Regions from separate parts of the Bacillus sp. FJAT-53060 genome, predicted to be linked through region 2. Evidence: a T-box and tRNA genes for the amino acid it is inferred to sense, from the RefSeq annotation. Region 2 holds a T-box; the other holds one or more tRNA genes.
The links. A T-box is a leader RNA that pairs with one kind of tRNA and senses whether it is charged. The one in region 2 lies ahead of tyrS (tyrosine--tRNA ligase), so its partner is inferred to be a tRNA-Tyr.
Positions count from the first base shown of each region.

Region 1: it has a tRNA-Tyr gene. The T-box ahead of tyrS (tyrosine--tRNA ligase) is inferred to sense a tRNA for this amino acid. The anticodon was not compared.

Region 1 is NZ_JBAWSW010000019.1:37,169-52,904, forward strand. It holds gene trmL (tRNA (uridine(34)/cytosine(34)/5-carboxymethylaminomethyluridine(34)-2'-O)-methyltransferase TrmL) at 143-616, opposite strand; gene WAX46_RS08955 (amidase domain-containing protein) at 661-1,563, opposite strand; gene queG (tRNA epoxyqueuosine(34) reductase QueG) at 1,625-2,773, opposite strand; gene WAX46_RS08965 (hypothetical protein) at 2,857-3,453, shown strand; tRNA gene WAX46_RS08970 (tRNA-Gly) at 3,552-3,625, opposite strand; gene WAX46_RS08975 (hypothetical protein) at 4,235-4,516, opposite strand; gene WAX46_RS08980 (PqqD family protein) at 4,513-5,418, opposite strand; gene WAX46_RS08985 (hypothetical protein) at 5,402-6,868, opposite strand; gene WAX46_RS08990 (ABC transporter ATP-binding protein) at 6,846-7,592, opposite strand; gene WAX46_RS08995 (hypothetical protein) at 7,707-7,919, opposite strand; partial or broken gene WAX46_RS09000 (aliphatic sulfonate ABC transporter substrate-binding protein) at 8,407-8,639, opposite strand; gene lepB (signal peptidase I) at 8,940-9,506, opposite strand; gene WAX46_RS09010 (LTA synthase family protein) at 9,639-11,582, opposite strand; gene WAX46_RS09015 (hypothetical protein) at 12,519-12,716, shown strand; gene WAX46_RS09020 (histidine phosphatase family protein) at 12,762-13,298, shown strand; tRNA gene WAX46_RS09025 (tRNA-Gly) at 13,836-13,909, opposite strand; tRNA gene WAX46_RS09030 (tRNA-Leu) at 13,914-13,998, opposite strand; tRNA gene WAX46_RS09035 (tRNA-Leu) at 14,036-14,124, opposite strand; tRNA gene WAX46_RS09040 (tRNA-Cys) at 14,142-14,212, opposite strand; tRNA gene WAX46_RS09045 (tRNA-Gly) at 14,218-14,292, opposite strand; tRNA gene WAX46_RS09050 (tRNA-Gln) at 14,300-14,371, opposite strand; tRNA gene WAX46_RS09055 (tRNA-His) at 14,381-14,456, opposite strand; tRNA gene WAX46_RS09060 (tRNA-Trp) at 14,481-14,554, opposite strand; tRNA gene WAX46_RS09065 (tRNA-Tyr) at 14,560-14,644, opposite strand; tRNA gene WAX46_RS09070 (tRNA-Thr) at 14,660-14,732, opposite strand; tRNA gene WAX46_RS09075 (tRNA-Phe) at 14,739-14,814, opposite strand; tRNA gene WAX46_RS09080 (tRNA-Asp) at 14,842-14,918, opposite strand; tRNA gene WAX46_RS09085 (tRNA-Met) at 14,938-15,014, opposite strand; tRNA gene WAX46_RS09090 (tRNA-Val) at 15,030-15,105, opposite strand; tRNA gene WAX46_RS09095 (tRNA-Glu) at 15,137-15,211, opposite strand; tRNA gene WAX46_RS09100 (tRNA-Ser) at 15,231-15,321, opposite strand; tRNA gene WAX46_RS09105 (tRNA-Asn) at 15,326-15,400, opposite strand; rRNA gene rrf (5S ribosomal RNA) at 15,410-15,525, opposite strand; partial or broken rRNA gene WAX46_RS09115 (23S ribosomal RNA) at 15,635-15,736, opposite strand, start outside.
Region 2 is NZ_JBAWSW010000002.1:57,734-73,469, forward strand. It holds gene ccpA (catabolite control protein A) at 1-178, shown strand, start outside; gene WAX46_RS01770 (acetoin utilization protein AcuC) at 223-1,383, opposite strand; gene WAX46_RS01775 (CBS and ACT domain-containing protein) at 1,380-2,021, opposite strand; gene WAX46_RS01780 (GNAT family N-acetyltransferase) at 2,060-2,692, opposite strand; gene acsA (acetate--CoA ligase) at 2,848-4,572, shown strand; T-box leader at 4,631-4,868, shown strand; gene tyrS (tyrosine--tRNA ligase) at 4,922-6,190, shown strand; gene WAX46_RS01795 (type I restriction-modification system subunit M) at 6,554-8,146, shown strand; gene WAX46_RS01800 (restriction endonuclease subunit S) at 8,136-9,374, shown strand; gene WAX46_RS01805 (type I restriction endonuclease subunit R) at 9,394-12,552, shown strand; gene WAX46_RS01810 (hypothetical protein) at 12,572-12,724, shown strand; gene WAX46_RS01815 (hypothetical protein) at 12,754-13,305, opposite strand; gene rpsD (30S ribosomal protein S4) at 13,556-14,158, opposite strand; gene WAX46_RS01825 (GAF domain-containing protein) at 14,463-14,960, opposite strand; gene refZ (forespore capture DNA-binding protein RefZ) at 15,087-15,736, shown strand, end outside; gene hisJ (histidinol-phosphatase HisJ) at 15,722-15,736, opposite strand, start outside.

The DNA.
Region 1 (15,736 bases), on a different contig from region 2:
GGCACTAATGAAAAGTAGCTTTTTCAGCTCATTATTCCTTTTTTGAAAACGTGATCACAATCTATTCCAATACCCATTTTTCAACATATTCTTATCTCTCATAAATAAAGCCACGATACCTAACTCGGCTTTGATCATGATCTTATATGAGATCTCGATATTGCTGCTGGCGAAGCCCCTCATAAACAAGGATAGCCGCCGTATTCGAGAGATTAAGTGAGCGAACATGTTCTGTCATCGGCAAACGAAGACAACGGTCCATATTTCGTTCAATTAAATCTTTCGGCAATCCACTCGTCTCCCTGCCAAAGACAAAGAAATAGTCTTCATCTAGCTGAGAGTAATCAAACATTGTATGAGGCTTTTGGCCAAATTTCGTGATATAGAAAAATTGTCCCTTCGGATGAGCCTCAAACAATTCATCCAATGAATCATGATAGACGACATTGGCATATTTCCAATAATCAAGTCCTGCACGCTTTAGCATTTTGTCATCTGTCGAAAAGCCAAGCGGACGAATCAGATGGAGTGTTGTATTTGTTGCTGCACATGTACGCGCAATATTTCCAGTATTAGCTGGAATCTCTGGTTGATATAAAACGACATGAAATCCCAAAAAAGTTCACCTCTAAATTTTCTTTTCCGCTCAACATTATACCATTAACTACCCTTCCCGGCATCGTCCAAAATGTGAAAAAACGTATAACGAATAGCTGGTGTATAGGCTGTCGAATCCTCATATGACCAATAACGCATACGGCTGTCATACGTCTGTGCATTGACAAGTGGCATTCCGCCTTTATCATGATCAACGACAATGGTTGTATGATTATACCTTCCATCACCTTCAAAATCGTAGCAAATGACATCACCGATTTGAAGCTCCTGTGCCTCTTTAACCTTCTTCGCTCTTAAACCTGCCTTAGAATTCATTAAATAGTTTTTCATCGAATGAGCGACCGTCCAGCTATAGCTCCACGTATGTGGACGCACCCACCAGCCAGAACCCCGATTCGGATATCCTCTCGTCGGCGCATTCCCTGCTTTCAAGCATTGTGAAATAAAATTTGTACAGTTATCCTCAAAATTTTTGTAGGCTGGATTCCTTTTATTCCAGTACGTCTCCGCGTATTGCACGGCTGCTCGTCGATCATAGTGAAAGGCTCTCCCGAATTGTTCCTCGTTTTGGAAGCGTTTATCTACCTCATCTTCCTTCTGCAATTTTCCCTGCACCATTTGATCTTTCACAAGCATGTTGTTATAAAGAAACGCTTCTCTTTTTTCAACATGTTCCTCTAAATAAAAAGAATCGTCTACATCCTTACAGACATAAGTGAGATGAGCAAGATATTGCACATGCTGAGCTCCATCATCCTGAATCGTTGAATGCAGAAGCTTTGCTTTTGCTTTCACTTTTACAATCTCAACCTGTCTTCTAGCGAAAAGCTCTTTTTTTCGTTCTACTGCTTCCACATCAGAAATAAGCTGTGGCTGTTTGATCGCACTGCCATTTAATAAATACTCCAGCCTATCTTCTAACGTTTGCTCTAATAATTGTTTCACACAGACACCACCAAACTTTTTTTAAAATCTCTGTTTGGTTCATTCTATGTTCATAGGGATGTTATTTAGTATTTAAAGGTGTCTGTAAGAACTCAACCCCTTTTACAATCTCTTGTCTCGCTTCTTCATCACTTTCCCGCTCAAGGGCTTTTTCCAGTTCTGAAAGCTGCTGCTGATCGCCAATTTTGCCAATAGCCCAAGCGGCCGTTCCTCGAATGACCGGCCTTGGATCTTTATGCATCAGTTTAACTAAATCTGGCAACGCAGAGGTTTCTTTAAAGTGAGCAAGTGCCAAAATCGCATTCCTTTGAATAGGCTTTTTCCCACGCCAAGATCCCGAAACATGACCGTACTTCTCCTTAAACTCACGATTGCTGATCGTAAGCAGCGGCTTTAAGAGCGGCTTTGCAATTTCAGGGTCCGGCTCCATTTCAGGATGCAAATGAAAGTCTTTTCCTTTATTGATTGGACAGACCGTTTGGCACGTATCACATCCATACAATCGATTCCCTATTTTCGACCGAAACTCGTCAGGTAAAAACCCTTTTGTCTGCGTTAAAAACGAAATGCACCTTTGAGAATTAAGCTGTCCTGGATTCACTAAGGCACCTGTTGGACACGAATCCACACATTTATTGCACGTTCCGCACTGGTCTTCCATTTTCTCATCCGGTTCAAATGGGACATTTGTGATCATTTCAGCCAAGTACACATAAGATCCGAACTCAGGTGTAATAATCATGCAGTTCTTTGCACTAAAGCCAATGCCAGCACGTTCTGCTACAGCACGATCAGACAGTTCACCTGTATCCACCATTGATTTCGTTCGTATATCTTCATGTTTGCTTCTCAAAAATTCCTCGAGCATATCGAGCTTTTTTTTCAGTACAACATGATAATCCGTACCCCATGACGCCCTGGAAAAGATACCTCTTCTCGCATCCTTTGTGCTTCGAGGAGCATCTTTCATTTTGGAAGGATAAGCGAGCGCTATTGCAACAATTGATTTGGCCTTTGGAAGCAACAAAGCAGGGTTTGTTCTTTTTTCAATATCAGGCTCTTCAAAGCCCGACAAATACCCTAATGATTCATGTAAGATAAGGCGGTCTTTTAATGAATCAAATGTATTAGCACTTGCAAATCGAATTTTATCGACACCAATTTCATTCGCATATTGAATCAATTCTTCTTTTAATTTTCCAACATGAATCACCTTGCACCCCTCCTTTCTTTGTTTCTTCTGTTGTTTAAAGTATAATACGAGTGTATCATGACCGATTGGAGTGAGTCACTGTGAAGATACATATGGAAATATCTCATCCCCAAAGCCCGTCTATTCATGTTGGACAAATTGAATATTCACAGATTGAAGTCGGTAAATCGCCTCAAATGTTAAAAGGTCGATTACGCCTGTTTCAAGAATCTTTGTTTTTTGATTACGAGGATAAAACCTTAGAAGAAGTATCAGCGATCAAAGAATGGACTGATCTTTTAGAAGACGTCCCTTTTCTTCCACTTCTTTCTAATATTCAAAAGGAACAATTTATGGACTCGACCAATTCCGTACAGGATTTGTCGATATTTTTCTCATTAAAATATTTCTTACCCATCCTTACACTAGATGCTGATCGTCTCAAAGATCCTGTTTTACTGTCAAAAAATAGTTCTGATCACATCGAATGGCAGGACAGTGAAGGGCTTAAAGGGTTATTTTCTCAAACAAGTAAAGCACAAATTTCTCAAGATACAAAGAATATCCTTCAAATCATTCTTTTCCGGCCATCTATTTCCTGGGAAAAGAGTGAAGCTCTTATACAATCCTTGACGAAAATGTTTGTACAAATACAAGGTGGAGAAAGCAACTATGAACTCATTGAAAAAGCACTGTAGTCTGACAGCGCTTTTTCACATTATACTGACATAATAAAAAACGCAACACTTCGTTTATCTATGAAACGAAACACTGCGTTATAAACAAAATTATGTATTGGAGCGGGTGATGAGAATCGAACTCACGACATCAGCTTGGAAGGCTGAGGTTTTACCACTAAACTACACCCGCATCCATCTTTGAAAGCCAATGTCATTGTGTTGACTTTTATTATATTACAACTTTCTTAAGAATTCGTCAACAGAATATGAAGATTTTCGTCAAAAAACTTCATTTTCCGTATATATATTACGATAGTTATTTATCTAGCTGTACAAAACATAAATACGCATGCAAAATATTCTTCAACGCTTGCTCCAGGTTCTTCTACATTTCTTCAAGAGCCATCTTTGCCAATTGCAGCTCTATACACAATCAATGCTTTTTCTCCTGAAGCACTTTGACAGATTCAGATTGTGCAGAAAAAACATAATCATCTACTTAAAACGGAAAACTTGAAGTTGCTTTCGTCATTTTTGTCTAACCAAATACTAAATTGTGATTCGTATATATCTTTCTGATGATATAATTGAAAGGGCACATTCATCGTTTCGACCATTTTTGTAATGACTTCCGATAAAAGTAATACTCTGATTCTTTTCGTTAATCCTTTCATCCTGCTAGTAGATAAACTGCGAATTAAAGAATGCTCCATTTCTACATTGATATCCCCTTTGATTTTGGTTCTACATTATACTAAAATTTGGTTGAGTATACAAAAAAAAGATTAGGAGGGTTCTCCTAATCTTTCGCTTTTTTCTGTTTCATTACTGACAGCAGTGCCACAATCAGAAAACTCACAGCAAAAATTACAATCATATAAATAAAAAAGTTTGGTTTGATCTGAAAAGTAAAAGCTGACGAGCCTTCCATCTCAAAGGCAAGACTATTAAATAATAATTCATGATTCGTTTTTGATTGAAATAAATGATAGAACAGTACACCAATAGTCAGCATTGGAAAGCCTAAGAAACCTAGAAAACCACCAACAATTGCGCCTTGTTTCATTGCCTGAACGTTCATAATCGTTGACCTCCCATTCCACGAACCAATAACTGCTTCATAATGGACTTACCATCTCCCATAAACGGAAGAAGGTAGAGTAATTGAATCAAATACGTAATTGAAAAAATGAAAAAACCTGTTGAGATTGGATTCTCTTTCAGAAATAAAACGGTCACAATGACTCCTAATGCTCCGATCACACCTGGCAGAAGTGGCCCAAGTAGTGTAATCCATACCTGCTTTTTCTGAAATGGATCTAATACGGGTCTCACAAACTTCACGGACATCATATCGCTCGCAAAAAAGCCTTGTGGGCCATCCCGTCCTGCAAACTTCCGATGTGCATATCCATGTGCCGCCTCATGCAAGGCTGTCCCAGTAATTAATCCGAAATAAATAATGGAAAAATAAATCGCGATGACTACAATCGATGGATCAGGAATGAATAAAAAGGCGATTCCTGCCATCACCATAAAGAGCACCCAGAAAAAGATGATTTTACGCATCACCATGAGCAAGGCCGTCCCCAATATTTGAAGGAATGAGTGACCACTGCAATCAAACCGCTCTTTCATCTTTACTTGATACTGCTTAAAAAATTGATAGCAGGCTGTGACCACCCGATATGGCGATTGATAATGGATAGACAGCAAATGATGCTGATTTAGACTCATCATTAGTTGATAGAAATCACGGGCAATTACAGACTCATCGACCTGAAACAAATCGGCGAGCTCTGCCGTTATATTCGCTTCTGTCCTCTTGCCGTCAACTTTCGTTAACATATGATATGCACTCTCATTAATCGGGAGTGTGCTTCCATACTGGGTATCAGTCAGATGCCTTTTTTGTAAGGTGACATACGGAGCAATAGCCGGTACCCGCTCGATCTTTAGCTTACTGTTAAGAAGTTGAATCATGTGAATACCTCCATGAAAAACCTTTGTATATGGCAAAGATGAGCAGACCTTCAAATCCTGCCACTAGCAACCACTGAAGCATTTGGCTTGACTCCCCTATGACGTAGTTTCCAATAAATAAAATTGGAATCATGATTAAAATAAGCACTCCAAACGAAAAAATGCCCGTGTATGGATTATTTCGATCAAGGGGAAGTAAAATACCCACGACATAAAAGAGAGCAATTGCATTACACAAGACTGCAGCAGCAATCAATACGTTCAAAATCTGATCAGGGAGCGTCAGTGTTGTGAGCATGAATAAAGCAATTTGCATCACTCCAACGAGCAGAAGGCCGATAAACTTATACAGAGCCACTTCCCACGACCTTAGACCAAATGTTTTATACATTCCAAGCATTCGTTTATCATTGCCAAATGAATTAAAGGCTGTTAATCCAGCTAGAGCACATAGTACAAAAAAGGCTTCTCCTTCAAAGCGGAAAGCAAACTGATAGCGGATAAATAAGATCACGATAAGGAGAACGAGAAAGTTTAAAATGTTTTCTTCATTTCTCACCTGTGATTTGATTTCCTTTACAATGAGTGACCACTTTTTTGAAGACGAGAATGGTAGTTTGTTTAAAAAAGTTAATGCTTTTTTCTCTACCATAATCGGCATAAGAGCAAGAGAAAAAAACGCACCGCCTGCGGATAATAGGATGAACAGAATCAAAATCGCATAATTTACTCCTTGAGGAGACATCCCTTGTCCCGCAAGGAAAAATGGGGCTGTAAAATACATCAAATGATAATCAAACTGTATATATGATTGCTGAATTTTACTGATGTCAAAATGCGTCATTCCATACGCAACAACTAGCACCAATAAAACAAATATCGCTGCAAATTTTTGCAATGGTAATTTAAATTTTAGAACGAGCAAATAGGTCATGTTGTAAATGAACTGCAAAAGTGTTAGGACAAACAGCGATTGCAAAAGCACCATCAAGAAGAAAGTGAGAATAAAGAAAATACCGATCCCTTTGGCAATAAAATTAGGTAAAAGCAAGACACCGATAAAGAATAAAACAAGCCCTGCCACCACTGTCACCATCGGAATGAAGTATCCAAGGCTTTTCTGAAATGTCGAAAGCGGAAACCAGCTAAGCTGCATAGAAAACCGGTCCTGTTCGGGCGTTCTGACCTTGATCAGAACAAACAACAGGCTTGTAAAAATGGATGCATTGATCGCCATTGACACAACCAACAGTCCAAGTGAACGTTCATCTCCATTTAAGAAAGACTTTATAAAGACACCTGTAAAACTGTATCCGATGATGGCTCCCATTGTGACTGCAAACAAAAAGAATAAGACCACAATGATTCGCTTCGTTTGAGTATCAAAGAGCTTATACATCTCCTGCTGCCACATTTTAAGCATCATTTTAGAAATGATTAATGATTTCATCAAAATGTGCACCCCTATCACTTAACATTGAAGCTTTCAGAAACACTTGTTCCAGTGTGCTAGATTGATACTTCTCTTTTAATGCTGAAACTGTTCCTTCATCCATTTTATTTCCCTTTGAAATAATGGCGATTTTGTGGCACAGCTCTTCTGCTGAAAGCATATCATGCGTTGAAAGCAAGATCGCACCATGGTGCTTGGCATAACGCTTCATGAGTTTCTTTGTGTTTATAACCGCTTCAATATCAAGTCCTCTAAAGGGCTCATCCATGATCACCAATTGACTATCAAGCATAAAGCCGGCAATCAGCTGTGTCTTTTTTTTCATACCATGTGAATATGTTTCGATAGGTCTTGATAAAGCTGAATCCATGTCAAACAATTCAATTAGTTGATTTCTTCTATGATTTGTTTTACATTCATACATAGAGGAAACAAAATCTAAATATTCAGCACCAGTCAATGCTTCAGGGAGCAGCAGATCATCTGGAACATAGGCTACTTGTTTTTTAAAGGATGGATTATCATTTGTCACATCCTTTATGTGAATCGTTCCTTCTGTTTGCTTAATGATCCCGAGTGTACAGTTAATCATCGTTGTTTTACCGGATCCATTCGGACCAGCAACAGCAACAATTTGATGAGGAGCGATCTTTAAATGAAAATCATTGATAGCAGTTACATTATTTTTATACGTCTTAGTTAAATTCTCGATCGTAAACATATAACCTCCAAGTGGCTGTATATTCATTAAAACAGATCAGGCTAAACCGCCCGCCACAGACGGTTTAGCCCTGGTGTCATACCTTAGAAGTAAGAAGATGAATCCTAAGTAGAGCTACTTACATTCAATATTAACGTGTAAGCCACTTTCCCATCGAACGCCTCCTGTAAAGCTACCGTTGCCGTTTGCTAAACACCAAATTGCTGCTCCTAGAACAACTGTTGCTCCCAATGCCAGAAGGACTGCAACAAATACTAAGAACCAAGCTTGGTCCATAATAGCAGGTTCCATAGTGGAATAATCTACTTGCGGTGCTGCATAAGTCATAATTTTCACCTCCCATCTTATGATGAACTGATCGTATCATAGGTGTCACACTCCAAACATCAACAGAAGATCCCATTTTTGACAAGAACACACCTTTGGGTAAAATGGGATCTTTTATTCAATTATTTCCTTTTTAATGCACAAACCCTCTCTTTTTCACTAGATTTCATCACTCCATTAGAACCAACGAACCCAAACAATGTCAAACGAACCATCTTTTTCCTCTATTTTAAAATAGTCTTTTATCTTCATCTCTTCTATATATTCTTTCTTTTTTGTGAGATAGAAAGAATTCCTCCGATATATCAGATATAAAAGTCCTAATTACATGTCGTTATTACACCAATTATGAAATATCTACCGATAATTTTAACAAAAGAGTGAGCATATTTTCCTTCTTCTCTTGTCACTTAAAATATGTATATACAAGAAAGTTCATTGAAAAAAACCTTTCCTTCTTCATCACTCGTTCCTCCTTCTCTTCCTATGAAAAATCTAATTGATTAGCGCCAAGCCCTTCAAATTGGGGAAGGGCGCTTTGAAACTCACCCCACTTTACTCTCATGCCTTCTTCCTTTGCTAAAAGCAATGGGCTTAGACTATGCTGCATTCATTAATCTCTTTTACATTGTTTTCTGAACCAACCGCTGCTTGATCACACCTTGCTAATACAAGAAGGAGAACCAAAAAGAGAGTGGTCCTTTGCTTCTTTTGATTCAATCTTATCCTTCTGTCAACAACAACTCATCTGTTATCTCAAATTCTGACCTGGTTTTGTGATGCGTCTTTCTCCTATCACGAGATTCCCATCATAATCTGTATCAAGCACTCGAATGATGCAGGCGATGCTTACTTTCGCTGCCATGAATCTCAAAAAGCTAGCAAACTGGACATGGAGACGACCATGTCCAGGGTAAGACAACTGATAAATTTTATCAAAATAAGTGAAAACCCCACTTTTACTTGAAGTAAAGGTAGGGTTTGTCTACGGTCTGAACCACACGACAGTGTGCTTTTTTCTTATTGATTAAGTAACCGAATATCTTGGAAAGGATAAAACACAAATGATGTTGTCCCTTGAATATCACTCTTTGTAAAAAGACCTAGACCGTTGCGGCTGTCCATTGAATTCTGGCGATTGTCACCCATGACAAAGTACTTTCCTTTCGGGACTGTAAGAGGACCGAAATCAGGCGTCAACAAGGTGCCATCTGCGGCTGCTTTCTTTTTGTTTGACGCTAAATAAGGCTCCGCCACTTTTTGACCATTGACGTACAGCTGGTCATTTTTCATTTCAATTTTATCACCTGGTAAACCAATCAATCGTTTCACGTAATGAGTGCTGCGGTCTTCCCCATCAAGTACAATGATCTGTCCTCGTTTATAATCACCGAAATAATCGACGGTTTTATTCACAAAGACCCGCTCTGTATTATGCAATGTCGGATCCATAGAAGACCCTTTGACAATATACGGCGCAAATATAAAATTACGAATGATAAAAACAGCAATGAATGCAATTAAGATGGCCTTGATCCAGCCCCATAATTCTGATTTCTTTTTTTGTGTTTTTGTATTTGTTATCATAAGCTCCTCCTGAAATCCACTAGGACAAAATGAGTTTCGTCAGCTACTTAAAATATAAACATATTTTGCCAATAAATCAAGCTATGAGAGAGAAAAAGGCAAGCACCTTTCCTGTGCTTGCCCAAAACTTAGTTACTTAGCAGAAGAATCCGCTTCTTGCGTTTTGTTTGTTTTACCATAGAAATAATCAGATGGATTCACTGGTTTAAAATCAGATAGCTTATGGAATCGAAGAAGATCCCTGTAAAGCACTTTATCTGAAAGACTTAACTGATTATCTACACGGGCTTTGATCGCCTCTGTCTTTTTATTTTGCTTCATCACTTTACCCGTTTTCGTGTCGTAGACAGTATTATCTACAAGTGTGTATTTTGGTGTCACATAGTTTCCACTACGGAATGCAACTGTTTGATCATGTTCTTTTGAAAATAGATCTGTCCCAAAATTCACGAACTCGTTTGAATCGATACCTTGTAAGTGGAGAAGCGTTGGCATCACGTCTATTTCACCGCCATACGTATGATTCACGCCGCCCTGTTTACCAGGAATACGAATCATCAGCGGTACACGCTGATTTTGTGCATTTTGATACGGTGTAATTTCTTTTCCTTGAATTTCACTCATTGCACGGTTATGGTTCTCAGAAATACCGTTATGGTCACCATATAATAAAATAACTGAGTCTTTATACAGACCTGATTTTTTCAAATCCTTAAAGAATTGCTCTAATGATTCATCTAAATATCTTGCTGTTTGAAAATAATTATCTACTGTCTTATCGCCAGTTGTTGCTTTTGGAATAGTGGCATCTTTCTCATCTAAATTAAATGGATAGTGATGAGTCAGTGTCATTAAGTGTGCATAAAATGGTTTTTTCAATGATTCTAACATTGGGATTGACTCTTTAAAGAACGGCTTATCCTTCAGTCCCATATTCACAAGATTTTCTTCATCCATATTGTAATAAGAGGCATCGAAGAATTGATCAATTCCCATATGCTTATAAATGGTGTCACGGTTCCAGAAAGATTTATAATCCCCGTGAAGAACTGCACTTGTATAATCTTCCTTTTGATTTAAAATTGCAGGAAGTGATTGGTAGGTATTTTCCCCTTTTGTCACAAACGCTGCACCCTCTGGCAAGCCAAACATACTATTATCCATCATCAGTTCAGCATCCGCTGTCTTTCCTTGACCTGTCTGATGGAAGAAGTTATCGAAATACGTAAAATCATCTTCCCCATGAGCCAGTTTGTTTAAAAACGGCGTAACTTCTTCCCCATTTAGCTTGTAATCAATTAAAAACGACTGAAAACTCTCTAAATGGATTTTAATGATATTTTTACCTTTCGCTTTGCCAAAATACTCTGCATTTGGCTTTGCATAGTGAGAAGCCGTATAGTTCACAACATCCGTTAAATCATCACTGCTCGCATTTGCAACCTGTGTTGCATTTTGCGCCGATTGAATCCCATCATAAATCGCATAATTATAGACGCCTAAATACTTAACAATATACTTATGATCAAAAGTTCTTGTTAATAATTCTGGACGATCCTTTTCAGCTAAATGAAGGTTGACAAAGAACAGGCCGACACCTGCTGCAACAATAAGCAATGCAAATGTCTTTTTCATTTGGAATTTCTTGATTTCCGGTCTCCAAATCACAATGGCAATCAAGATCAAGATATCAAGGAAGTACAAAATGTCATGCGGCTTAATACTTGATAACACACCGTCTGTCATGCCTCCTCCAAGATTTCCTGCTTGCTTCATTGTTGGGAAAGTTAAAAAGTCATCAAAGAAACGGTAGTACGCTACATTTGCATATAAAAGTCCGGTCATAATAAAATCAATCACAATTAAAACAATAGCCGATTTACGCCCCTTTAAAAAGAGAGCAAGTCCCAAAAACACAATGGCTGAACTAAATGGATTTAATAAGAGAAGTCCCTCTTGAAAAGAACCTTTTACTCCTAAATTAAAGTCCATCTTGTAGGCTGTATACGATTTTGCCCAGAATAAAAGGACAGCCAATACAAAAAAGCTATATTTGTTCAAAAATATTTTTTTCATAATACCTCTTCTTTCTATTAACAAATTGATATAAATGAATTCATAAAAAATTTACATTCATTTTGCAAATGTAAATCTTCTTCGCCAAGCATTCCAATGCTTTGTCTCCGGCAGACCAAGGAGTTCCTTTAATATAACGTATGAGAAGCATCATAAGTTTCAAAAAAAATAAAATTTACACACACTTCATGTTTCAGTGAATGAAGAGTGTTTTGTAAATTACTTAGTACTACTTTACTTTTTTCATCTAATCGTGTCAAAGTAATTATAAAGAAAAGGATGAATAACCTAGGCTTTTTGACTCGTTTACCCAAATTTATACAAAACTCTACCCTTACTTCTTAATTTTCTTCTTTATTGTGACACGATTTCTCCTATCAATGTACGGTGTGATAAAGATATAGATTAAGATTATTGAGGTCACAGGACCTTCTGGAGTAGGCGCAGGTAAAGAATCTCTTTGTACCGATTCGATTCCACTGATTGCATGGAAGGAAAATGGCCATCACAACCGAAGGTGAGACTCTACTGGTAACAGAAGAAGATGGGTTACGGAAAAAACAGGCACAATTACATAAGGAATCCATTGTTCCACTTCAGGTACCAGAGTACAAAAGGTGCAGATGAATTCTTGCTGGTATCACATATCCATCCATATACAGAGGATAGAGAGCTTCAAGACATATGAGAAGAAGCACAAAAACCTGTCTTTTAGACGGAGCAGTGATTTCGATTTTGTAAATTTATTTACAAAATGTTCCAGCGGATGATCAATGTCTTAAATGAAGTCAAGCTGATTCAAATTTCCCTTCAATTGAAGTGACACCACCATAGGGAATCAAATGAATAGACCTATTTGAAAAAGGATTGACGCTTGTACAACTTCCTCGTATTATTAGCATAAATCCATCTTTTTCTTAGAAAAGGGTAGCTTACATGAGCTTGTTTAAGAACTGGAGAAAAAAGCAAAACAATCAGTCGATCACTTCAGAAAAGCAAGAAGGCAGCATCCCAATCAACTTTTCCACATTTCCCTTTGGTACAGACCACGTAGATGACTTTTTGTTCAACTTAGACCTTACATCCAAGCTCATCGATCCATATAAAGATACAGATACGAACAAATTAACCTAGACCTTCGTGAATGCTCATCCAATACTCAATGAAAGGTGTAATCCCATGAAAGTCAGACACTGCCAAGCAGATGGACAATTGAAAGATGCGGCTTTAACGCAGCAAGGCATCACTCAATCACTCGCGCTGGCTCAGTTCTTTTCCGGCATTCACCTCAATAAGATCATCTCAAGTCCCTATAAACGAGCCATCCAAACCATTGAGCCGCTCGCCCATGCAAAACAACTTAAGATAAAAATAGATGAGCGTCTCTCTGAACGTGTGTTAAGTAGAAAGCCGATGGATGATTGGTATGAGAAGCTAAAGCTCAGTTTTTCGGATTTACACATCACATATGAAGGCGGAGAATCAAGTCAAGAAGCAATGAACCGAATAGTAGAGGCTCTCTACGAACAAATAGAAGTAGAAGAAAATCATACCCTCTTCGTTACACACGGCAATATCATGAGCCTGCTCCTCAAACACGCCGATTCGAACATTGGATTCAATGAGTGGGAGAAGCTCAGCAATCCAGATGTCTATGTATTGAAACACTTTAGCCAAGATCATTTAGAAATAAAACGAATATGGCATAACATATAATAAACGCTAGAATCCACTGTAATGATCCTAAACATAAGGACATGTTCCTTATCATACTGATTTTTCATTAAAGTTTTATAAATCCAACTAATTTGATCTGGTTCGGATTCCAATTCTAGTTTAATAAGAGGCTCTAAAGGTATAACAATTCAACATAAAGCACATCATCACATAGATTATGATAATCAAATATGGCTTTCACTTTTTCTTTTTCATATTGAGCTAGTAACACCCTGCCCCTCCTTTCCTCTAAAGGCTCAGATTTTATTTCACAGTCCTCAATAAATAGCTTTAATGCTCCTTTAAATTCAATCTTCTCTTCTCATTTGCCACATTGTCCATAATTAAGTCAATGTCTTTTGTTGATAGCTGATTGTTCCTTCTCATCTTTTCATCATTCCCTCAAAAATAAATTGTTTTAATGAAAGGGTGCATATGACCATAGGAATTTGACTTTGCCTTCAATAATCATGTACATAAAAGCAAAAAAGACCGCTAATTTTCATTAGCAGTCAGTCAATTTATCAGTATGTAAGTTGGAGCGGGTGAAGGGAATCGAACCCTCATCATCAGCTTGGAAGGCTGAGGTTTTACCACTAAACTACACCCGCGATGTGGTACCGGTGGCCGGGGTCGAACCGGCACTCCGTGAGGAACACGATTTTGAGTCGTGCGCGTCTGCCAATTCCGCCACACCGGCATGATCTTTAAAGAGCGCAACTTATAATAAAAAACAATGGTGCCGAGGGCCGGACTTGAACCGGCACGGTAGTCACCTACCGCAGGATTTTAAGTCCTGTGTGTCTGCCAATTCCACCACCCCGGCAGTCTTTTCAAAAAAAAAGGCGACACCCGGATTTGAACCGGGGATAAAGGTTTTGCAGACCTCTGCCTTACCACTTGGCTATGCCGCCATTATTGGAGCGGAAGACGGGATTCGAACCCGCGACCCCCACCTTGGCAAGGTGGTGTTCTACCACTGAACTACTTCCGCATATCAACTGGGCTAGCTGGATTCGAACCAACGCATGACGGAGTCAAAGTCCGTTGCCTTACCGCTTGGCTATAGCCCAATAATAAAATGGGGCGATTGATGGGAATCGAACCCACGAGTGCCAGAGCCACAATCTGGTGCGTTAACCACTTCGCCACAACCGCCATAGATGTTATAAATCATATAATTGGCAGGGGCAGTAGGAATCGAACCCACACCGGAGGTTTTGGAGACCTCTGTTCTACCGTTAAACTATGCCCCTAAAAATGGTGGAGGGGGGCGGATTCGAACCGCCGAACCCGGAGGGAGCGGATTTACAGTCCGCCGCGTTTAGCCACTTCGCTACCCCTCCACATTTGAAAAACAGTGCCGGCAAGAGGACTTGAACCCCCAACCTACTGATTACAAGTCAGTTGCTCTACCAATTGAGCTACACCGGCAAATAGTGGTGGCTCGGGACGGAATCGAACCGCCGACACACGGATTTTCAGTCCGTTGCTCTACCAACTGAGCTACCGAGCCAACATCAATATGATGAATATGTATAAATGGCGGTCCGGACGGGACTCGAACCCGCGACCTCCTGCGTGACAGGCAGGCATTCTAACCAACTGAACTACCGGACCAATATAAAAATAAAAAGTTTGGTTGCGGGGGCAGGATTTGAACCTGCGACCTTCGGGTTATGAGCCCGACGAGCTACCGAACTGCTCCACCCCGCGACAATATAAAAGATATGGTGGAGGATGACGGGCTCGAACCGCCGACCCTCTGCTTGTAAGGCAGATGCTCTCCCAGCTGAGCTAATCCTCCGGAAAAAAATGCTGGTATATATTCTATAAAATGGTGACCCGTACGGGATTCGAACCCGTGTTACCGCCGTGAAAGGGCGGTGTCTTAACCGCTTGACCAACGGGCCATCTATTATATGTATCTTGTGGCGGAGAGCAAGGGATTCGAACCCTTGAGACGGGTTTACCGCCTACACGATTTCCAATCGTGCTCCTTCGGCCACTCGGACAGCTCTCCAAATTGGCTCCGCAGGTAGGATTCGAACCTACGACCGATCGGTTAACAGCCGATAGCTCTACCACTGAGCTACTGCGGAATGAAGAAAGCCTGGCGATGTCCTACTCTCACAGGGGGAAACCCCCAACTACCATTGGCGCTGAAGAGCTTAACTTCCGTGTTCGGTATGGGAACGGGTGTGACCTCTTCGCCATCATCACCAGACAATTTAGTGACAAAAGATATTATACTATGTATTGAAAATAAATCAAGAGATATTTTAAAAATGTTCTCTCAAAACTAGATAACAACGTCCATGCTTCACATTAGAATATAGGTTAAGTCCTCGATCTATTAGTATCTGTCAGCTCCACGTGTCACCACGCTTCCACCTCAGACCTATCAACCTGATCATCTTTCAGGGATCTTACTTCCT
Region 2 (15,736 bases):
TGATAACACAAGACTTTCCCTTATGGTACGTCCTCAGCTGACAACAGTTGTTCAGCCGACATACGATATTGGGGCTGTCGCAATGAGACTGCTCACGAAGCTGATGAACAAAGAACAAGTGGAAGATCAAATTGTCGAACTGCCACACAGAATTGAAGAAAGACAATCAACAAAATAAAAACAAGAAAGCAGGCTCACCTTATCAGTGAAGGCCTGCTTTTCTTATGCATTTTTCTTTTCTCTTCTAACAGGCATGAGTGCTTTTTCTACCGTTTGTGTATTTTTTTCTGTGATTTCTGCTCTTCTTGGTATCGGTGGATATAAATCTGCAGGATCTGACCATGTCGATGGAAGGGTGACAGGTGATTGCTTATTCCATGCTAGAATCCAGTCCTGTGGAAGCTCAGCTGGCGGTGTGATGCCTTTCATCTCAAGCCAAATGCGGCTCCATGCCCTTGGGACAACGCGCCAAATATCATACCCACCCCCGCCAACAGCAATCCATTTTCCGTCACAATATTGATGAGCAAGCTCATGGGCAAGTCTAGGAATTTCCTCATATATTTTCATGGTGGCAGATAAATGGGTTAAAGGATCATAATAGTGAGCATCCGCCCCATTTTGCGTTAAAATCACGTCTGGATTAAAAAAAGTAGCAATCTCAGTTACTGCTGTTCGGTATGCTTCGAGGAACGATTCATCTTCTGTAAATGCATCGAGAGGGATATTATACGCATAGCCATAGCCTTTATCGTGGCCTCTTTCCTGTACTTGTCCAGTTCCAGGGAACAAGTAGCGACCTGTTTCATGAATGGATACAGTACATACCTCTGGATCGTCATAGAAGCTAAACTGCACACCATCCCCGTGATGAGCATCAGTATCGATATATAAAATCCTTGCGCCATATGTCTTTTGAATGTATTGAATGGCCACAGAGCTGTCATTATAAATACAAAAGCCAGAGGCACGCCCTTTAAATCCGTGGTGAAGCCCGCCGCCAAGGTTGAGCGCATGATGCGAATGACCCAGCATCACTTGATCAACTGCTGTTAATGTTCCGCCGACAAGGAGAGAAGCCGCCTCGTGCATCCCTGCAAACATCGGTGTATCCTCAGTGCCAAGGCCATAGCGTTCGCCCTCTGCTGTAGACAGCTTTCCTTCACTTGCCCGCTGCACAGCTTGAATATAATCTGCCGTATGAACAAGCTTTAATTCATCGAGCGTCGCCATACGCGGTGCGATGATCTCATCATTCGTTAACGCTTTCATTTTTTGAAGAAGATCGTATGTTAAATAGACGCGAAGCTGATTGAAGGGATGATCTTGATGAAACTGGTACGTTTGAAAAGATGGTGAAAAAACAAAGGTCGCTTCTTTCATTTGATTGTCTGCTCCATAGGCCAAAGCACCTTGTAGCCTTTTGCTCGAATCAGCTTCGTCACATGATCTGCATGAATGGTTTGAAGGCGGAATACGAGCACTTTAGAGGCTTCATTTGCATGTGGGTACACAAGCACACTCAGCATTTGAATATGCTGCTCCTTTAAAATGGCCGTAATATCTGCGAGCCCCTCTGTCATTTGCTCCACTTCCACTTCTAAGTGTGACCCAGGCTGATCTGCACCTGTCAGTCTAACAAACGTACGAAGTAAATCTGTCTTCGTGATAATGCCTACAAGCTTGCCGCGTCTAACAACTGGAAGACAACCAATTCCGTGCTCAAAAAAGACACTTGAAATCTCCTCAACGAAATCAAGCGGGTGAGCGGTGATCGTCTCTAGCACCATGATCTCTTCAACCGGACGCTGAATAAAAAGCTGTCTTTTTTCTGTTTCGAAAATACTTGGACTGGCGTTTTTAATATCCCTATCTGTCACCATCCCAATGACAGATCCTTGATCAGATACGATGGGAATATGCCGAATGTGATGAGCACTCATTTTTTGAATGGCTTCTTCGATCGTATCGGTTTTTCGCAGCGTGATCACATCACGCTCCATAATTTGTTCAATCATCATGTTTACCAATCCCCTTTGCCAAAAAAACGAATTGAACGTTAATACATAAAGCGCTGATGGAAGCGAAGACGATCAAAACGCTCGATCGAATCAGGACTCACATTTTTGCCGATTCTCGCCATCAAACAATTGGCAGGATGTGAGCTGATCTCTGGCTCGTCTGTTGCAAACCAGACAAGACCACCTGCGTTCATCATTTTCTCCATCATTTTGCGGTACTCCCAAACGTTTTTCTTTGTCCCCTTTAAATCCCAATGCCAGTAATATTCAGTTGTCATGATGATGTAGTTCTCCATTTGCTCATCCATCATGCTCACATTCAGTAAATGCTTGCCGAGTGAGCAACCTCTAAATGGAGGAGCGACTTCAATGGCACCAAGCTCAATTAAATTGTCCATGTTGCCTTCTGACCAGCGCTCAAGTGGATCAGGATACAAATACGTGACATAGCCTGCGACAAGCTCATCCACTCTTGCAATGATCACACGTCCTTCAGGTAGATCTGCTATTTCAACAAGTGCTTGTTTCTGTTCCTCAGGCGTGCGAAATGCCGTTAGTCCTTCATGAAACGTGTAGTTCGCAAGCTCTGATGCAGGTACTGGGCCTTCAATAAGGATGTTACCTGTTTCTCGCTCAATTGTTTTTGAATAATAAGTTTTAGGATGCTCCACGTATCCACCGCCTCAAATTCTAGTGAGTCGTTTCTATTTTATCTTAAATCTTGAAAGAATTAAAATGGTTTCATTATAAGTTTTTTAAAAATTGAGAAAAAAAGTCATCTATACTATAATGATCATTGTAAACGTATGCAAAGGGGGACTGTTTGATGCAAGTGGAAACGCTACTATCAGTAAAAGGGAACTATCATTTAAATGATTATGAGCAGGCATACAAAGAATTCACATGGGAGGAAGCGAGAAAAAACTTCTCCTGGTATGAAACAGGAAAAGTAAATGTATCCTATGAAGCGATTGACAGACATGCGGACTCGTTTCGTAAAAACAAGGTGGCACTTCACTACAAAGATTCACAGAGGGATGAAAAGTATACATTCAGGGATATGAAAATCAACACAAACAAAGCGGGAAATCTATTAAGAGAAAAAGCGCATGTGCAAAAAGGGGATCGTGTCTTTATCTTTATGCCAAGATCACCTGAGCTCTATTTTCTTCTGCTTGGCGCTGTCAAAATTGGTGCGATCGTTGGCCCGTTATTTGAGGCATTTATGGAGGGAGCCGTCAAAGATCGTTTAGAAAATAGTGAGGCAAAAGTGATTGTGACGACGCCTGATTTGCTGGAGCGGATACCATTTGCAGACCTTCCAAAACTTGAATCTGTCATCATTGTCGGCGGTGACAAGGAAGACGTGGATGGCGTGCGGACGATTCACTACGAAGAATCGTTTAAGCAGGCAGCAAAGGAACTCGACATTGAATGGATGGATGAAAAAGACGGCTTCCTGCTTCATTACACATCAGGGTCAACCGGTACGCCAAAAGGTGTCCTGCATGTCCATGGCGCAATGGTGCAGCAAGGCCAGACCGGGAAATGGGTACTTGACCTGAAAGAAGATGACGTCTACTGGTGTACAGCTGATCCTGGCTGGGTAACGGGTACGGTGTACGGCATTTTTTCACCATGGTTAAATGGGGCGACGAATGTCATATTAGGTGGCCGGTTCAATCCTGATACGTGGTATGAAACCATTGAATCACTTGGTGTGACTGTTTGGTACAGTGCGCCGACAGCCTTCAGAATGCTGATGGGGGCAGGGGACGACTTCATTCAAAACTATGACCTCAGCTCGCTCCGTCACGTTTTAAGTGTAGGGGAGCCTCTTAATCCTGAAGTCATCCGTTGGGGAGACGCTGTGTTTGGCAAACGAATTCATGATACATGGTGGATGACGGAAACAGGAGCACAGCTGATTTGTAATTATCCATGCATGGACATCAAACCAGGTTCAATGGGGAAACCAATTCCAGGCGTAGAAGCAGCGATTGTGGATAATGCCGGGAATGAACTTCCGCCATACCGAATGGGGAATCTTGCAATTAAAAAAGGCTGGCCATCCATGATGCATACGATCTGGAACAATCCTGAAAAATATGAATCTTACTTTATGCCGGGAGATTGGTATGTTTCAGGAGATTCAGCTTATATGGACGAAGACGGATACTTTTGGTTCCAGGGACGTGTCGATGATGTCATCATGACATCAGGAGAGCGAGTCGGTCCATTTGAGGTTGAAAGTAAGCTGGTTGAACATCCGGCCATTGCAGAGGCTGGTGTCATTGGAAAGCCAGATCCAGTCCGCGGTGAAATTATCAAAGCATTCATTGCTCTCAGGAGCGGATATGAGCCAACAGATGAGCTGAAAGAAGAGATTCGTACATTTGTGAAAAAAGGACTCGCTGCACATGCAGCACCGAGAGAAATCGAGTTTAAAGAAAAACTACCAAAAACGCGAAGCGGAAAAATTATGAGACGTGTGCTAAAAGCGTGGGAGCTGAATTTACCTGCTGGCGACCTTTCGACAATGGAAGATTAATTTCTCCGTCAGTTGACTTGAAATCAAAAGTATGTTAAAAATGACCTTAGTTGAATATGAAAAGGTTTTGACTGAGATTCAGTAGAATCATCTTTCCCTGTTTAAGAGAGCTGACGGCTGGTGCGAGTCAGTACAAAGAGATATTCGAATTACCCTCACGAACCGCTTTTACGAAAAGGAGCATAAATGCTGCCTCATTAGTGAAAGAACGGATCTGTCCGTTATCAGTGTAAGTGAAAAGACGTGATGTGTTGTCTTTTAAGCAGGGTGGTACCGCGATATATATCGTCCCTTCGTTCATACGAAGGGGCGTTTTTTATGTTGAATCGTAAAAAAAGGAGATTTGGATATGAGCGAATTGATGGAAGATTTATCGTACAGAGGTTTAATTCAGCAGCAAACAGATGAAGAAGGTTTGACAAAATTACTAACAGAAGAAAAAATCAAGCTATATTCCGGCTTCGATCCAACAGCTGACAGCTTGCACATTGGTCATCTCTTGCCAATTTTAACATTGCGCAGATTCCAAGAAGCAGGCCATCACCCGATTGCACTTGTTGGGGGCGCAACTGGACTGATCGGCGATCCAAGCTTCAAAAAAGCAGAACGCTCTCTAAACCCAGCAGAAATCGTGGAACAGTGGTCAGAGAAAATCAAAGGCCAGTTGTCTCAATTTCTTGATTTTGAAGCAGGTGAAAACCCAGCAGTTATCGTCAATAACTATGACTGGATCAGCCAAATGAATGTCATCACGTTCCTTCGTGATATTGGAAAGAACTTCGGAGTGAACTTCATGCTGGCAAAAGATATCGTCAGCTCTCGTATGGAGACAGGGATTTCGTACACAGAGTTCAGCTACGTGATCCTACAATCTTTAGACTTCTTAAACCTTTACAGAAATGAAAATTGTAAGCTTCAAATCGGTGGAAGTGACCAGTGGGGAAATATCACCTCTGGACTTGAGTTGATCCGTAAGTCTGAGGCAGAAGGTGAAAAAGCATTTGGTCTCACGATGCCGCTTGTCACAAAAGCAGATGGCACGAAGTTTGGGAAAACAGAAGGAGGCGCGATCTGGTTAGATAAAGAAAAAACGTCACCATATGAATTCTACCAATTCTGGATCAACACAGATGACCGTGACGTCGTGAAATACTTAAAATACTTTACGTTCTTATCAAAAGAAGAGATCACATCGTATGAAGAAAAAGTGCAAACAGCCCCTGAAAAGCGTGAAGCGCAGCGCCGTTTAGCAGAAGAAGTTACAACGCTTGTACATGGCCGTGAATCACTAGAACAGGCTGTGAACATCTCAAATGCGCTATTTAAAGGCGAGATCAAATCTCTTTCACCTGAAGAAGTAAAAGTAGGCTTTAAGGATGTCCCTTCGATGGAAAAAAGCAGCACAGAAGAGCTGACACTTGTCGATGTACTTGTTGAATCAAAGCTGTCTCCTTCAAAACGTCAAGCGCGTGAGGATATTACAAATGGTGCAGTTTACATCAACGGAGAGAGACAAACCGATAAAGACTATGTTCTTTCAGACGAAGACCGAATTGAAAACCAATTTACCGTCTTAAGAAGAGGGAAAAAGAAATACTTCCTTGTCACTTACAAGTAAGACTCAATGTGTAGCCGGGCTGAGAGAACCGGCTGCATTTTTTTATGACAAATAAGGTCACAGAGTCTAACAGACTTTTAGCAGAACGAATCTCTAGTCTTTTGGCATCGGCTCATACGAAACAAACAGTACCTTGTTCACTTTTATCATATTTTTTTTGAAATAGAGTCTAGATAGATTTTTAATGAAGAAACATGCCAGTATCTATTGAGTATGTTCTATAAATTAATAGTAATTCCTGTGAATACTTGAAATGATTGTCGATGAAATAAGACTATGATACGATGAATTCGTATGATAAAAAGTAATTCATACGGAAGGATTAAAACAACATGATCAATAAAGAAAAGCGAGGAAATAACGATGGCTGTATTACATACAAAATTATTTAGTGCCGCAGATGATCTTAGAAGCAAAATGGACGCTTCAGAGTATAAAAACTATTTATTAGGTTTGATTTTCTATAAGTATTTATCTGACCAATTATTAGAAAAAGTCATCGAAGTTGCATATGAATCGCCGGAAGTATACGATACACAGGATAAACAAGCGCAATTATACAAAGAGTTATTATCAGATGAGGATATTCAAAAAGACTTAATCGAAACATTAGTCGATACGATAGGATATGATATCGAGCCAGCGTATTTATTTAGTGAGTTAGCGAGTCAGGCAAAACAGAATACCTTTCAATTAAATGATTTAAATAAAGCATTTATTGATTTATCGACGAAATATCTTCAATTTAGTGGCTTGTTTGATGATGTGGATTTGAAATCGAAAAAACTAGGATCAGATGATCAGCAGCGAAATATCACGATAACAGAAGTATTGAAAAAGTTAAATGATGTGGATGTCATTGGCCATAATGGAGATGTCATTGGAGATGCCTATGAATATTTAATCAGTCAATTTGCCTCAGAAGCAGGGAAAAAAGCGGGAGAATTCTATACACCACATGAGGTGTCTATCATGATGGCTCGTATTGTGGCAATGGGACAAGAAGAGAAAAAATTATTCAGCGTGTATGACCCTACAATGGGTTCTGGTTCTTTAATGTTAAATGTTCGTAATTATATTAAATATCCAGAAAGTGTGAAATATCACGGGCAAGAACTGAATACAACGACTTATAACTTAGCAAAAATGAACTTGATCTTGCACGGTGTTGATTACGAAGACATGCGCCTGCGTAACGGGGATACATTAAATAAAGACTGGCCGACCGATGAGCCATATACATTTGATTCAGTTCTAATGAATCCGCCATATTCAGCCAAATGGTCAGCAGATGATACATTTTTAGATGATTCACGTTTCAATCGCTATGGGAAATTAGCACCGAAATCAAAAGCGGACTTTGCTTTTCTATTGCACGGCTTATATCACTTAAAAGATTCTGGAACCATGGCGATTGTCCTGCCACATGGTGTTCTTTTCAGAGGCGCAGCAGAAGGTGTCATACGTAAAAAATTACTAGAAGATGGACACATTGATACGGTGATCGGTTTACCAGCAAACTTATTCTTTGGTACAAGCATTCCAACCACTGTCATCATTTTAAAGAAAAACCGTACAACGCGTGATGTACTATTTATTGATGCCAGTAAAGAATTTACCAAAGGAAAAAATCAAAATAAATTGTCTACAGAAAACATTGATAAAATCGTAGAGACATATCAAAAACGAGAAGATGTAGAAAAGTATGCACATGTCGCAAGTTTTGAGGAAATCAAAGAAAATGACTTCAACTTAAATATCCCAAGATATGTCGATACATTTGAAGAAGAAGAGCCTGTCGATATGGCCGCCATCGGAGCAAAAATTCAAGAGATTCGAAAAGAAAAAGAAGAGCTAGAGTCTAATTTATATGACATGATTTTTTCCATGAATTTTGATGAAAAAGACGCAGAATGGATGAAAGGTGCGTTAGAGGTGTTTAAGCGTGGGAAGTAAAAGAGTGCCAGAAGTGAGGTTTAAGGGATTTAGTGGGGAGTGGGAAGAACGGAAGTTAGAAGAAGTTGCAAATGTATATGATGGTACACATCAAACTCCAAAATATAAAAATGAAGGCGTTATGTTCTTAAGTGTTGAAAATATAAAAAACCTTAAGTCCTCAAAGTATATAAGTGAAGAAGCATTTAACAAAGAGTTTAAAATTAGACCTGAAAAAAATGATGTGTTAATGACTAGAATAGGTGATATAGGAACAGCGAATGTCGTAGATGAAGATATTCCTATCGCTTATTATGTTAGTCTTGCTTTATTTAAATCCCAATTATTAAATCCATATTTTTTACAAGCCAATATTCATGCTCCAACAATGCAAAAAGAACTATGGAGAAAGACACTGCATATTGCTTTTCCTAAAAAGATTAATAAAAACGAAATCTCCAAAATCCCATTCCTATTTACATCTTTAGAAGAACAAATGAAAATAGGATACTTTTTTAAGAAGTTAGACGAAACAATTGCTATTCAACAACAAGAACTAGACATCTTAAAACAAACGAAACAAGGATTCTTACAAAAAATGTTTCCAAAAGAAGGAGAGTCCGTACCGGAAATTCGTTTTTCTGGATTTAGTGGGGAATGGGAAGAAAGAAAATTTTTTGATAACATTAATAGTATAATTGATTTCAGAGGAAGAACGCCAAAAAAACTTGGGCTTGATTGGAGCAAAAGTGGCTATTTAGCTTTATCAGCTTTGAATGTGAAAAATGGATATATAGATTTAAATGTAGATGCCTATTACGGTGATGAGGAACTTTATAAAAAGTGGATGGGGGATAAGGAGTTAAAACAAGGGCAAGTATTATTCACTACGGAAGCACCCATGGGAAATGTGGCTCAAGTACCTGATAATAAAGGGTATATTCTTAGTCAAAGAACAATAGCTTTTGATGTAGACGGTGCTAAGATCACGGATGATTTTCTTAGTACATTGCTTCGGTCGCCCATTGTTATTAATAAACTATATTCAATGTCCAGTGGGGGAACAGCTAAGGGTGTTAGTCAAAAGTCTCTTTCAAAATTTAAAATAGTAGTGCCTAAATCATTAGATGAACAAACCCAAATCGGCAACTTCTTCAAACTACTAGACAAAACAATCGCTTTACATCAAAAAGAACTAGATATTCTAAAACAAACAAAAAAAGCCTTTTTACAAAAGATGTTTGTCTAGCAAAAAGGGGAGAAATATGATGGTCAAGAATGGTCATAGAGATGAATCAGAAATAGAACGTCAGTTAATTGACGTACTTGGTGAAGAGAGTAACCAATGGAACTATCGGCCTGATTTAAAATCAGAAGCGGATTTATGGCAGAACTTGCGAAAAATCATCACACAAAACAACTTATCAGAAATTGGGGAACATCCGATTTCTGATAAGGAATTTGATAAAATTAAAACGGAAATTTTAAAAAAAACGCAAACACCTTTTGATGCAGCAAAGTGGCTAAAAGGTGAAAATGGGATTGCTCGCATTATGATTGAACGAGATGATGTAACGCTAGGTTCGATGTCTCTCGTTCTTTATTCAAATCATGATATCGGTGGAGGCATTTCTACATATGAAGTAGTTCATCAAATAGCGAAAAAAAGAGAGAGCATTGACGAACGCGACCGTCGTTTTGATGTGACGTTATTAATCAATGGGTTACCCATTGTGCAAATTGAATTAAAAAAGGTTACGGCAAAAGATGGTGTGTTTCAAGCATACAATCAAGTGAAGAAGTATACAGAGGAAGGGCTATTTCGTAATAATATTTTTTCTACTCTTCAGTTATTTGTTATTTCAAATGAACAAACGACTCGTTATTTTGCCAATGCTCTGCCAAAAGAGATGCATAAGAAGTTTGTCTTTAGTTGGCGGACAAAAGATAACCGAAAAGTCAACAACCTCTATGAATTTGTGAAACAAGTACTCAGAATTCCAAATGCACATCGTCTAATCGCTCAATATACCGTTGTGAGCGAAGAAAATGATCAAAAAGCGTTAATGGTTTTACATCCATATCAAATACACGCAATTGAAGCATTATTTACGGCGGCGATGAAGCATCAATCTGGATATGTATGGCATGCAACAGGGTCAGGAAAGACACTAACGAGTTTTGTTGCGACCAAATTATTAGCAAGGAAACCTGGCGTTGACCGAACGATTATGCTCATTGATCGAAAAGATTTAGATAATCAAACAACGACAGAATTCACAAGGTTTGCGTCTGAATTTAATACAGGTAACTCTTCAGGTAAGGCAAAGTCTAATAGTTTAATCGTTGGAACTGGCAGTGCAAAAGAACTGAGTGAGACATTATTAGCGGATGCCAATTCAAATACCATTATTATTACGACTCGTCAGAAGCTAGAGAATGCTATCAATTATGCAAAAAAACAAGAAGCGCAGGAGGGAAAGAACCGATTTCAAAAACTGATCGGACAACATATTGTCTTTGTCGTTGACGAATGTCACCGAGCATTAAGTGCAGAGGGGATGGAATCCGTGAAGAAAACGTTCCCTAATTCTACTTGGTTTGGCTTTACTGGTACACCCATTTTCGATGTTAATAAAAAACAACCAAAAGGGCAGCTAGCACGTACGACTCGTGATCAATATGGTGAAGAGCTTCATACATATACGATTAAAAATGCTTTAGACGATGGTGCAGTTCTAGGATTCCAAGTAGAACATGAAGATACGATTGAACCAAACTCTCTTAGCAATCATATCTTTTCTCAGCTTCGTCAAAGTGACAAATACGCTCATCTCAGTGATGATGAATTAAATACGTATATTGATCAAATGGATGGGATGGAGAAGGAATCCCATTTGCCATCCACTATCTATGAAAGTGATGAGCATATTCAAAAGGTCATCTATAAGATGTTTCGACCGGATAATGCTTATACAAAGTTTGATTTCAAAAACGGCCGACCGCAAAAGTCCGCTATTTTGACAACAAACTCTATTGCGATGGCCAAACGATATTATGATGCGATAAAAAGAATGACGAAAGATCTTGATTGGATGGTAAAAGAGTTTAAAGGTCATCCGATTCGTAAAGGGCGAACGATCGAGGATGAGGATTTTCCTAGAATCGCCATCACCTACTCATTAAATGATAATGAAGAAACTTCAAAAATAGATCAAGAAGATATGTTAAACATCATCAAAGACTATAATCAATCCTATGATACCGCTTGGTCGATTCAAGATATTGAGCGGTATAATGGGGACATTAACAACAGATTAGCCCGAAAAAAAGCGGAGTTCAAACAATTTGGAAAGCATATAGATTTAGTGATTGTGGTTAATCGTCTATTAACTGGATTTGATGCGCCTACCATACAAACTCTTTTTGTGGATCGGCATCTAGATTATGCGGGTTTAATTCAAGCATTCTCGCGAACAAATCGTACATATCCTGGTAAAACAAAAGGACTCATCATGACGTTTAGAAAACCTTGGACGATGGAATGGAATGTAGAGGAAGCGACTAAGACATATTCTAACGAACAGGAAGAAACGAATCTTGTGTACCCAACATATGGAGAATCGTTGAAACGATTTAAAAAGGCACATAAAACCTTAAAGTCACTGGATATCGATCCTTCTGAATTGGACGAGCATTCTCCAGTAGAGGAACGCGTTGAATTTGTCAAAGCATTTCAAGAGCTGAATAATGCTTATGAAGCTCTCGTGACGTATGACAATTACAACGACGATATGGAAGCATCGAAAGCCCTGCAAGAACAGGTGATGACGATTGAAGAAAACATCGGGATATACAATACAATCAAAGGCTCACTCTTAGAAGAAGGAACGAAAGAAGAGGAAACACCAAACTTCTCGGATATTGAATTTTATGGTGAAAATTCTGTTAAGTTATACGACATAGACTCTGCCTTTATTGATCAACTATTAGGAAATTACTCTGCCAATAATCAGGATATCCGTCAAGAAATCGAAAAAGCACTTCAAAAATTGAAAAAAGCTGAAGTGGTCAAAGAGGTATATCGTGCGATCCTCAATGAAATGGATAATAAACAGGTGAATCCAGATGAAGACATATTAGTAGTCAAACGAACATTCTTTACAAAAACGAAAAATCTCCATATAAAAGAGTTTGCTAAAACATGGTTTGTGGATGAGAATGAACTTCATTTATCATCTATTCAATATATGATAGGAACTGATCCTATTCCGAATATTGGGAACATCATTGATAGTAAACAGTTTGATCAATACAAAGCAATTCATCCAGAAGCTAAACCATTAAAATACGGACCTGAAATGAAACGAGCGTGGAGAACATTGTTAGATGAAGTAATTGTTCCTTTGGATGATGAATTAAGATAATCTTAATAAGGAGTTTCAAATGACGCAAAAGCTTTATGATTTCGAAACGATACATCGACTCTCATTTGCAACACTGCATGGTGAATTTGCTGCTGTCATGACAACAGAGCAGCTAATGACAAAATGGGCAAACCATGAAAGAACGATTGAAAGCTCCTTGAATGACATCTAGGAGCTTTTCGTCATGTGCTCGTGGATAGGTTAAGTATGCTCTTGAGTGTTCTGATGTCTTTGCTCAAAAGCTGTGAAAACATAATCAATCCCAATAAATAAAAAGCTGACAAAGAAAGATAAAATCAATGTACCGTTGTCCCAAATAGAGACGTTTACTATTTTCATATTGAGCACAAGCTTGATTGAAAGGTGCACAACAATCCATGAGAGGATAAATTCTAAAACAAACGTGAGCCATTTAGGGAATCTTAGTAAAGAGGATATTCCTTTCCCGATGAATACTAAAAAGATCGACCAAAAAAGAACAAAGCCACTGACCAATAGAGAGAACGTCAGTAATGAAAGAAGTGAATCATAGGTGATATATTCCCCAAAAAGAAAGTTCACTCCTAATGAAACGACAGAAAGTACGGCACTTGGAATGATGATTACGAAACTAAGTGAAAAAAAGATGAGGAAAATGAGGAAAATTCCAGCAATTGCACCAGGCGGTTCATCTACAACATCTGTCTTTCTTAAAATCGTGTAAATGACAATTGAAATAAACAGAAGCACTAACATGAATGAGAAGATAGACAAATTGTTTCCCCCCTATAGTTTCCTTGCATCATTGTTTTAAGCTTTAAAATCTTGAACACATGTCATTATAAGGAAAAAAGGAGAGAGAGTAAAGTCTGACCGAAGTTCTTCTTGCTTGTTTGAAAATCAACGGAAGGTGTTCGTAAAGAGTATCTTTTTCGGAGAAACCCAAACAAAAAACCCCAGTAATCCTTGAAGAATCAAGATCTCTAGGGTTTATTTGATCTCTCTCTTTGAGAGAGTAATAAAATTAACGAGAGTAGAACTCAACGATTAGTTGTTCGCTGATTTCAGGCGCTAATTCAGAACGCTCTGGAAGACGAGTGAAAGTTCCTTCAAGCTTTTCAGCGTCGAAAGAAAGGTATTCAGGAACGAAATTGTTTACTTCAACTGATTCTTTCACCACTGCAAGGTTTTGAGATTTTTCACGAAGAGAAATTGTTTGACCTGGTTTCACAGAGAAAGATGGAATGTCTACACGGCTTCCATCAACAAGGATGTGACCATGGTTGACTAGCTGACGAGCTTGGCGGCGGGTACGTGCAAGGCCAAGACGGTATACAAGGTTGTCAAGGCGAGTTTCAAGAAGGATCATGAAGTTTTCACCTTGTTTACCAGGAAGTTTAGCAGCTCTGTTAAATAATGTACGGAATTGACGTTCGTTGACACCGTACATGTGACGAAGCTTTTGCTTCTCTTGTAATTGTAAACCGTATTCAGATAGTTTTTTGCGTTGTCCTGGACCATGTGGGCCTGGAGCGTAAGGACGTTTTTCAAGTTCCTTACCTGTTCCGCTTAATGAAATGCCTAAACGGCGGGAAATCTTCCAACTTGGACCTGTATAGCGAGCCATAATGTGACTCCTCCTTATTGTTTTTATTTGTGAAAAATAAAAACCGTCTGTTCTTCCTCTTTTTCGTCATTATGTTTTCATGCATCCTCGCTCCAGCAGCAGGGAGTTACAAGATGCACCTCCAAAAAGAAGGAACAAAATGATACAAAAAAGCCGAACAAAAAGGCTGCCATATTTCACACAAAGTCTATTATATGATGCTCAATGGGAGAAGTCAACCTATTTAAAGGGAAAAAGTCAAACGTGGCGACTTTCCCCATTAGACGAAGAAAAAAGCAGACAATATGCCTGCTTTTCTAAATGATTACGCATCAGTAGAGGCTGATAAAGCGTGTTGCAGCACCTCTGTAAATTGAACTAAGTAGGTCTCATCTACTTCACTGAAACGATCTTTCACTGGGCTGTCAATGTCGAGAACCCCAATGATTTGTCCATTGACCTTAACCGGAATCACAATTTCAGATTCCGATGCTGCATCACATGCAATATGCCCAGGGAATGCATGGACATCTGCGATACGCTGCACATCACCTGTGGCAAATGCTGTACCGCAAACGCCTTTTCCAGAAGGGATACGTACACATGCAGGCAGTCCGTTAAATGGACCAAGCACAAGCTCTCCGCCTTTTGCCAAATAAAATCCTGCCCAATTGACTTCAGGAAGTGAGTGATACAATAATGCCGCAGCATTTGCTAGGTTGGCAATCAGATCTGGTTCACCGTCCGTCATCGCTTCTACTTGCTTGATGAGTAATTGATAGTCTTTCGATGGATCGCCAGACTGTTTTTCGACATGAAACATGAAAATCTCCTACTTTCTATCTAAAAAATACATAATGTACGTCTCGCATGTGGGATTTGTCGAGCGATTGAAAAAGGAACTTCCACCTTCATCTTGAAGTATGTACACATGAAGAGGGGTGAGCGGATGAAAACATCAACAACCGTGCAAACAAAAGACCGTATTATTGAAGCTGCCATCAGACTTTTTAACCAAAAAGGGTTTTCTGGAACCTCTGTCCGTGAGATTGCGAAGAAAGCAAACGTCAACGTTGCCCATATATCTTATTACTTTCAAGGAAAGGGAGGGTTGCTAGAGCAGCTCGTATCCGATTTTTATGAAGGCTATATTCATATGATTGAATCGCACATTCATCACATGGAAACCCGTCACGCAAAAGAGTGTTTACTTCATGTGGTTTTTAATATTTTATCTTATCAGCATGAACACCGTCAATTAACCCGTTTCGTTTATCGAGAGGTGACCATTGATTCAACGTTGATCAGAGAAATCATGTCAACGTATTTAACGAAAGAAAAGTATTTGTTTCAGCTCATGATCGAAAAAGGAAAAAGCACCCACGTTATATGTAAGCGGCTCTCACTCTCATCATTTATGATTCAGCTAAAATCACTTCTGATGATGCCATATTTGCAGCCACAATATTTAACAGAGGTGCTTTATTTGAACCCAAGCGAGCCTTACTTCTTTCAGACGTACTTTAAGGAACTGAGCCGCTCGCTTGATCATTTACTAGAACCAAAAGAGATGAAACTGGATACTCACCTGAAACTCAT